DNA from 4 places in the Bradyrhizobium sp. B124 genome. Region 4 is predicted to be linked to each of the others. Evidence: riboswitches for the same ligand, from Rfam matches in the RefSeq annotation. Region 4 holds a riboswitch; each other region holds the start of a gene.
The links. Region 4 has a riboswitch for cobalamin ahead of AAFG13_RS24010 (TonB-dependent receptor). Riboswitches for the same ligand answer to the same signal wherever they lie in the genome.
Positions count from the first base shown of each region.

Region 1: it holds a riboswitch for cobalamin, as region 4 does, so the genes downstream of both, AAFG13_RS22270 (TonB-dependent receptor) here and AAFG13_RS24010 (TonB-dependent receptor) in region 4, are expected to answer to the same signal.
Region 2: it holds a riboswitch for cobalamin, as region 4 does, so the genes downstream of both, metE (5-methyltetrahydropteroyltriglutamate--homocysteine S-methyltransferase) here and AAFG13_RS24010 (TonB-dependent receptor) in region 4, are expected to answer to the same signal.
Region 3: it holds a riboswitch for cobalamin, as region 4 does, so the genes downstream of both, AAFG13_RS42105 (DUF1636 domain-containing protein) here and AAFG13_RS24010 (TonB-dependent receptor) in region 4, are expected to answer to the same signal.

Region 1 is NZ_CP152413.1:4,658,494-4,660,692, reverse strand. Features, by position in the region: gene AAFG13_RS22275 (GTP-binding protein) at 1-399, shown strand, start outside; cobalamin riboswitch at 629-825, shown strand; gene AAFG13_RS22270 (TonB-dependent receptor) at 931-2,199, shown strand, end outside.
Region 2 is NZ_CP152413.1:8,149,337-8,151,535, forward strand. Features, by position in the region: cobalamin riboswitch at 780-983, shown strand; gene metE (5-methyltetrahydropteroyltriglutamate--homocysteine S-methyltransferase) at 1,084-2,199, shown strand, end outside.
Region 3 is NZ_CP152413.1:9,036,689-9,038,887, reverse strand. Features, by position in the region: gene cobW (cobalamin biosynthesis protein CobW) at 1-834, opposite strand, end outside; gene AAFG13_RS42105 (DUF1636 domain-containing protein) at 831-1,205, opposite strand; cobalamin riboswitch at 1,298-1,514, opposite strand; gene cobO (cob(I)yrinic acid a,c-diamide adenosyltransferase) at 1,551-2,199, shown strand, end outside.
Region 4 is NZ_CP152413.1:5,015,295-5,017,493, forward strand. Features, by position in the region: gene AAFG13_RS24005 (iron ABC transporter permease) at 1-708, opposite strand, end outside; cobalamin riboswitch at 821-1,019, shown strand; gene AAFG13_RS24010 (TonB-dependent receptor) at 1,200-2,199, shown strand, end outside.

The DNA.
Region 1 (2,199 bases), 360 kb from region 4:
GTTGCTGCCCTGCATGGCGAGGTGCCGGCCGAGCTGGTGTTTCCGGCCGATCTCGATCATGTGCCGACGCTGCGCGAGACCGCGCCGCGACGGCCGACGTCCGATCGGTTCGAGACGCTGAGCTGGACCTCGGAGCGGAAGGTAGCGTTGCCGCGCTTGCAGCAGGCGATCGGCAGACTGGCGCCGAAGCTGGCGCGGGCGAAGGGATTGTTCGAGACGGTGGAGCAGCCGGGACGGCTGACGGTATTTCAACTCGCCGGCGGACGCGCGACACTGGCTGCCGGCGGCGTGCCGGCGCCCGGCGTGCCACGCACGCGAATCGTGTTCATCGCCGAGATGGGCGCGCTGTCGCGGGCCGAGATCGATGAGGTGATGCAGGGATGTGTCGAAGCAGGGTGATGTGAGCTTACGTTTCCGTCACCCTGAGGAGCGCGAAGCGCGTCTCGAAGGGTCGACGGCCACCAGCCGGGCCGTGCATCCTTCGAGACGCGCGTTCCGCGCTCCTCAGGATGACGGGTTACCGCTCCGCGTCAGCAGTAGATGTGGCTGGGCTGTGTCATCGCCGCAGCATCATCCCGCAAAGCATGTGTGCGACAATCGCATCGAATTGACAGCCCATCCCGCACCACCTATCGTTTCGCTCGACGGTTCCCTTCGGGGATCAAAAGGGAATGCGGTGCGAGGGTAACCCCAATGCCGCAGCTGTCCCCGCAACTGTAAACGGCGAGCCTTTCGTCAATTTGCCACTGGGCCACTCCGCCCGGGAAGGCGTCGACAGGCGATGACCCGTGAGCCAGGAGACCTGCCGTCAGTCGTGGTCACACGCGAGCACATCGGGCGGGGGCGTCCTGGTGGGATCGGAGCACTGCCTCTGGGGCAATGCGCCAGTCCGCGTTCGCGGTGACGTGCCACGTTACCGCGAGTCTTTCCGTGTCTCCGTCAACTCCCTCCGCGCGCCGTTGGCGCCTCGGTCTCGTTTGCTCCCTGTCATCGCTGCTGCTGCCGGCTGAAGGTTCGGCACAAACATCTCCACCCACCACGCTCGATCCGATCGAGGTCGCACCCTCGACATCCGCAAAGCCCAAGCCTGCGGCGCGAAGCCGCAACTCGGCGACGTCGTCGCGGCCGCGCGCCAGACCTGCAACGGCGGCAACCGCTGGCGCACCCCGTGCTGCAGCGTCGGGCGCTTCGGGATCGGCATCACCGACGCTCAACGCCACCACACAGGGAGGCACCGGCAGTCGTCTCAACCTGACGCCGCTGCAGACGCCGGCCAGCGTCGAGATCATCACGTCGCAAACCATCGCCGAGCGCGGCCAGCACAATGTGCTTGATGCCGTCACGCAGAATGCGGCCGGGTTCATCGCAACGCCGGCGCCCGGCAATGGCGGCCTGTCGTTCAGCACCCGCGGCTTTGCCGGCAGCAATTCGGTGATGACGCTGTATGACGGCACACGCTTCTATATCGGCTCGGGCACCCTGACGTTCCCCTACGACACCTGGTCGACCCAGCGGGTCGAGGTGCTGCGCGGCCCGGCCTCGGTGCTGTACGGCGAAGGCGCGATCGGCGGCGTCATCAACGTCGTTCCGAAGAAGCCGCAGGGCACGCCCTATAATGAGGCCGAGGTCTCGCTCGACAGCAATATGACGCGGCGGCTCTCGGTGGACAGCACCGGTCCGATCAACCCCAATGTGTCGTACCGCATCAACGCCACCGGCAACATGTCGGACGGCTGGGTCGATCGCGACAAGACCTCGAATGCGGTGGTCTCCGCCGCCGTGCGGGTGCAGGCATCGGACAACCTCGCCTTCACGCTGTCAGAGGATTATGGCGACCGCAGCCCGTCGCGCTATTTCGGCACGCCGCTGATCAACGGCTCGATTCAGGACGCGCTGCGCTTCAAGAACTACAACGCATTGGACAGCGCAATCCGCTACCAGGACAGCTGGACCCAGCTCAAGACCGAGTGGGACGTCGCCGACGGCATCAAGATCAACAACACGCTGTATTACCTGACCAGCGAGCGGCACTGGCGCGATATCGAAAACTACATCTGGAACCCGAAGACCCAGCTGATCGACCGCTCCAGCTATATCGAGATCTTCCACGACCAGAAGCAGCTCGGCAACCGGATGGATACGACCTTCAACGGTCACATCTTCGGACTTGCGAACCAGTTCGTTGCCGGGTTCGACGTC
Region 2 (2,199 bases), 3.1 Mb from region 4:
CCAAGGAAGTCCACCCCTCGAGCAGGCGGACGAGAAGTGGCGTTCGCGCTGCGCACGCGCGAGGGCACGTTATCGGCCCGTCGTTCATCGACGGGTCGTCGCTGTTCATGATTGGAGGAGTGCGCTTCCACGCCGTGTCGATATTCGTAAAGCGGGTGGGGGCGTCGAGCCGTGCTAGCGTCGCTTTGAGCTGCTCAATAGTTTTGAGAGTATCTGTCTAACGGGTTGACTCATGAACGGCCTTATCATCCATCCGAACAGGCCAACCGTAAAGACGCCAACCGCAAAGACGCCGAGGGTACTCCAAACAGCCATTTTCATTGCGGGCCTCTCTGTTCCGGTTGAGGAGGTTCGATATGCTTGCTCAGGCAGTATCGCCAAAAAAGACCTGCGTGACGCCTACCAGAATTGGCTGGCATCGTAAGACAATATGCCCGCTGAGTATGCTGTTGGAGTTCCGCATATGTCTTGCGATTGCCAACACCGATCCTTGATTGTTGGTGGAGAAGCCGGACGCAGGATAGCGTTCTTGATGAACCGTAGCTGACTCACATGAAGACCGTCTGCTCGGCGCAATGGCCCTCATCGCGCGGGCCGCGTTTGTCTCTTGCTCGGATCTGACGCGCGGCTTCACGTCGACGCACCATCCGATATGGTCATTGGGATATTCATGATTGCAGACGGGGTCTAAATCGAGATCAATGGTGAAGGTGGACCATCATTCGCATAAGAGAGGCCACGGCATTAATTTGAGAGGTTGACGGAATAGTTCTCTTGCCGATAATCCAAGCCGTCGAGGTTCTCCGGGTCCCACTTGATCCGGAGCTAAGAGGGAAGCCGGTGCCAATGCCGGCGCTGCCCCCGCAACTGTGAGCGGAGAGCCGCTGTCCAACAGAGTCACTGAAGCCTGCGCGGCTTCGGGAAGGCCGGACAGCGGCGATGACCCGCGAGCCAGGAGACCTGCCCCGGCAATATATTCGTCCACGGGCGGGGTGCCCCGGTGGTACGCCAAGCAGCCGTCGCTCGCGCGACTTGCCTGCCTGCGTCCGCCCTGGCCTTTGCCCCCAATATGGGGTTAACGCTATGTCTCTTCTCTCGCTTCCGGTTGCTACGCTCGGAACGCCGCGCATCGGTCCAAGGCGCGAGCTAAAGCTCGCGCTCGAAAGCTACTGGGCCGGAAGAATCAGCGAACAGCAGTTGCTCGAGGACGCAGCCGGCCTGCGTGCTGCGAACTGGGCTCGCCAGACATCCCTCGGTGTCACTGTCATTCCGTCGAACGATTTCTCGCTGTATGACCAGGTGCTCGACACCAGTGTCATGGTTGGAGCTATCCCGGAAATTTACGCGCCGAAAGCCGAATCCGTTTCGCTCAAGACTTACTTCGCCATGGCACGCGGTTCACAATGCGACGGGCAGGATGCGAGTTGCGGTCACGGATCGCGCGCCTATGGCGCACCCGCGCAGGAGATGACCAAGTGGTTCGACACCAACTACCACTACATGGTCCCGGAATTGAACCGTGGGCAGACTTTCAGGCTGTCCTGTCGTAAGCCTATCGAAGAGTATGAGGAAGCCAAGGCGCTTGGCTTTCAGACCCGCCCTGTCCTGATCGGGCCGGTCACATTCCTAAAGCTCGGCAAGAGTGCGGATCCTGCCTTCCAGCCTCTGTCACTGCTGGATGACCTGATACCGGTCTATATCGAGGTTTTGCAGGAATTGGCTAAACGCGGGGCAAGCTGGGTTCAGTTCGACGAGCCCTGCCTCGTCCTCGATCTGGATGAGAGCTCGCGAAAATCCTTGCTCCATGCCTATGACCGGCTCGCAAAGGAGGGGCCGGCCATCAAGATCATGGTAGCGAGCTATTTCGGCGACCTCCGTGACAATCTGGACACCGCCTTGCGCCTGCCTATTGCCGGGCTGCACGTCGATCTGGTTCGCGCGCCACGGTTATTGGACGAGATCATTGCTGGCAGCCGGAATGATCTCGTCATGTCGCTCGGCGTCATAGACGGCCGCAATGTGTGGCGGTCGAACTTGTCGGCGCTCCGCCAGCGGCTGGATCCCGCAATTGCGAAGCTCGGCAAGGATCGCGTCCAGATCGCCCCATCCTGCTCACTGCTTCATGTGCCGGTCGATGTCGAACTCGAGACGGAGCTCGCTTCCGACGTTAAGAGCTGGCTTGCTTTCTCGGTTCAGAAG
Region 3 (2,199 bases), 4.0 Mb from region 4:
GCGCGCCAGCCCCTTGATCGACGCGATGAGCGCATCGACATCCGCGATCTCCGGAAGATCGATCACCACTGAATTGAAGTCGTTGTGCTCGTGCTCGTCCTCACCGTCATGGTGGGACGGCCGCGACGCGAGGTCATCCTCTGCCGCCGCCTCGAGGCCCAGGATCACGCGGGCGTCGATCGCGCCGTCGACGATGGGCAACATCGGCACCTCGCGCGGCATCTCGGCCGAGATCAGCGCCTTGGCCGCTTTGATCCCCTCGGCTCCGGCGAGATCGGCCTTGGTCAGCAATACGATATCGGCGCAGGCGATCTGGTCCTCGAACACTTCGGACAGCGGCGTCTCGTGGTCGAGATTCTCATCTGCCGCGCGCTGCGCATCCACCGCGGCCGGGTCAGGCGCAAAGCGACCCGCGGCAACGGCCTCCGCATCGGCCAGCGCGATCACGCCGTCGACCGTGATCCGCGAGCGGATCTCCGGCCAGTCGAACGCCTTCAGCAACGGCTTCGGCAGCGCGAGGCCGGATGTCTCGATCACGATATGATCGGGTCTCACAGGGCGCGCGAGCAACTGCTCCATCGCCGGGATGAAATCGTCGGCGACAGTGCAGCAGATGCAACCATTGGCGAGCTCGACAATATTCTCGGTCGGGCAATTGGCGTCCGCACACGACTTCAGGATGTCGCCGTCGACGCCCTCGCTGCCGAATTCGTTCACCAGCACCGCGAGCTTCTTGCCGTTGGCATTCCGGATCAGATGCTGGATCAGCGTCGTCTTGCCGGACCCGAGAAAGCCGGTCACGACGGTGACCGGAACCTTGGCGAGCGTCATCATTCTGCGGCCTCCGGCACGATGGCGATGGGTGGGATGCGGGCAAGCGATTGCTTGCGGAAGATTTCGGGACGGCTGCGCCACGGCACGATGCCGTCAGGCGCCGCGGCATAGGCAGAGGCGCCGGCGATCACATCCTTGGCATGATCAGCGGACAGGCGGCCGTACACATAGGACCACCGCCCCGGCGCGCTGAGCGCGACCGAGCAGCCCTGGCTGCAGGCCGACAGGCATTCGACCGGAACCAGATTGACGTCATCGGGCACACCGGCCTCAACAAGCGCGGCATGCAGGCGCGCACCGGGCGCGAGCTCGCCTTCGGCGAGCGTCTGGCCGGCGCGGCACGTGATACAGACATGAAGTGTAACGCTCATCGCCCTTCCTGGATTGACTGCGGGAAGCGATGAGGCACACGAACCTGACGTGAACAGGCTCGTTCCCCGTCGCGGAACACCCCGTCCGCCGGTCTCAAACACATCGCGTCGGCAGGTCTCCCGGCTTGCGGAGTAGGATTTCTCCCTTGATGCCCACCTTCCCGACTCCATCAGGGAATCAGTGGCTTGGGCATCTCTCCGGTCACGGTCGCGGGGGCGGCTGCGCTTTGGGCAAACCCAGCGGTCTGAGCCCTATCGCATTCCCTCTTCGCCTGTCGTAGGACAGGAACCAACGCGGGGTCACCATTCGGCCTAGCCTCGCACTTGTCAAGCCGAAGGAACGTGATGATTTCTGATGGAAACGACGCTGAAGATCGCGACGTCGGCACCGACCCTTCATTGGATGCGCGCCACGCGGCCAAAATGGCGAAAAAGAAGGTCGCCCGCGACAAGATCATGGCGACCAAGAGCGGTGAAAAGGGCTTGATCATCGTTCATACCGGCGCCGGCAAAGGAAAATCCTCCTCCGCCTTCGGCATGATCGTGCGCTGCGTGGCGCACGGCTTTCCCTGCGCCGTGGTGCAATTCATCAAGGGCGCCTGGGATACCGGCGAGCGCCGCCTGCTCACCGGGCATTTCGGCGATCTCTGTCAATTCCATGCGATGGGCGAAGGTTTTACCTGGGAGACGCAGGATCGCGCCCGCGACATCGCGGCAGCGCAAGCCGGCTGGGAAAAGGCCAAGCAGCTGATCGCGGATCCGAGCCTGCGGATGGTCGTGCTCGACGAGATCAACATCGCGCTTCGGTATGACTATCTGGCGATCGCCGATGTCGTCGATTTCCTGACCACGTCGAAGCCGCCGATGACGCATGTCGTGCTCACCGGGCGCAACGCTAAGGACGAATTGATCGAGATCGCCGATCTCGTCACCGAGATGACGTTGGTCAAGCACCCCTTCCGGTCCGGCATCAAGGCCCAGCCGGGCGTCGAGT
Region 4 (2,199 bases):
CTGTGCTGCTTCCTCGCCGAGCGTCAGCGCACGGAACGCGTTCGCCTGGCTGAGCAGGACGGCGGCGCCCGCGATGATGAAGGGCAGCGCCAGCGCCACGTGCTGGAAGCTGCGGTCCTCCAGCGAACCGAGCAGCCAGAATGCGATCTCCAGCACCACGAACGGATTGCTCGAGAGATTCATCACCAGCGCCGTCGCAGCTCCCGCAAAGCTCGAGATCGCGAGTCCCGCGAGGATCAGAATCAGCAGCCCGGAATTGCGGCCGGCGATCGCAAGCAGCGCGAACACCGAGCCGAACGCGGCGATGATCGCCACCACCGGCAGTGCATAGGAACGCACATCGGCGAGGACCAGCGCGATCACCAGCACCGCGCCGAACGCCGCCGATTGCGGCGCGCCGAACAGCGACGGCGAGGCCAGCGGATTGCGCAGCAGGCCCTGCAGCGCTGCGCCCGATAACCCGAGAATACCGCCGATCGCGAACGCCAGAATGGTGCGCGGCAGCCGGATCTCGCGCACGATCACCTGCGCCACGTCGCTGCCGCCGCCGAACAGCGCCTCGATCACCGCAAGCGGCGACAGCCTCACCGGCCCGATGCCGAGCGAGAGCACTAGCAGCAGCACCACGAGCGCGAGCAGCGCCGCGGTGGCGCCCCACCGGCGCCGCGCCGCGACCTCGGCCGCCAAGGCAAAATCCTGCACGCTCATTGGATCCATGCTCTTACAGCGATCGCCGTGGCAGACAAGCGACACTCAACAAAAACCGTGGCCACCTGGCAGCCGCCCGACCTCCGCCGGATTGACTTTGCTGCCCAGCCGAACCCTAGATGAACATGACGGTTCTTTCATGAGATGAAAAGGGAATGCGGTGCGGGGAAACTTCCCCAACGCCGCGGCTGCCCCCGCAACTGTATGCGGTGAATCCTTCGTCACAGGCCACTGGGAATCTCGGTCCTGGGAAGGCGACGAAGGGTAACGACCCGCGAGCCAGGAGACCTGCCGTCAGCCGTGGTCACACGCGAAGATGCCGGTCGGGGAGTACAGGCATGAGCTTCACTTGAGGCTGCAAGCAGCTGAGCCTGCGAGCACGATGGTGAGACTGGTTCGCGGTGACGTGCCACTGACGTTACCGAGGTCTCACTTAGATGTTCTCCAACTCTTCCTCCCGGCGCCGCCGCGCGCTTCTGCTCGCGTCGACGATGATCGCGCCGACAATCGTTCTCTCGACCGCACGGGCGCAGCAGGTGCTCTCTCCCAATCAGCTGCCGGCCATCGAAATCACCAAGCCGGGCGACCAGAATTTTACGCGCGCCAAGCCGGCCGCTGACGAAGCGCCGGCGCCGCGCCGCCCGGCGCCGGGCACCGCGCAAGGCAACAATGTGGGCAGCGGAGCAGGATCGAACACGACAGGGACCGGACCGGCCACCGGAACGGGCGGCACCGGTGGCGGCGGCCGCCAGTTCGCCGGCATCGTCGGCTCTTCCTCGACGGTGATCACGGCCGACGACATCGCGCATTCGCCGGTGCAATCGCTGCCCGAGATTCTCGCGCAGGCGCCGGGCGTGCAGCTGCAATCGCTTTATGGCAGCCCGAACGGCGCCAAGACCGCGGTCGACCTGCGCGGCTTCGGCGCATTCGCCTCCGACAATACCCTGTTCCTGCTCAACGGCCGCCGCCTCAACGACGTCGACAAGGCCGGCTTCGATCTCACCACGATCCCGCTCGATTCGATCGAACGCATCGAGATCACGCGCGGCAACAGCGGCGCGGTTCTCTACGGCGACAACGCGGTAGGCGGCGTGGTCAACATCATCACCAAGACCGGCGCCGGCGGTCCGCCGGCCACGATCCGGGCCGAAGGCGGCTTCGGCTCGTTCAACACCCGCATGGCCGCGGTGTCCGCGGCACTCAATTCCGGACCGTGGTCGACCTCGTTCTACGGCAACGGCATCAAGTCCGACGGCTACCGCGTCAACAACGCGCTCGACCAGCGCAACGCCGTCGGCAACGTCAACTACACGACATCGGATCTCACCGCCTTCCTCACCGTCACCGGCAGCGACCAGAAGCTCGGCCTGCCCGGCGGACGGCTGGTCGATCCGTCGATCGGCGTCAACGAGCTGCTCACCGACCGCCGCGGCGCGGCGACGCCGTTCGACTACGCCAATCAGCAAACCGCCAGCGTCACTGCCGGCTTCA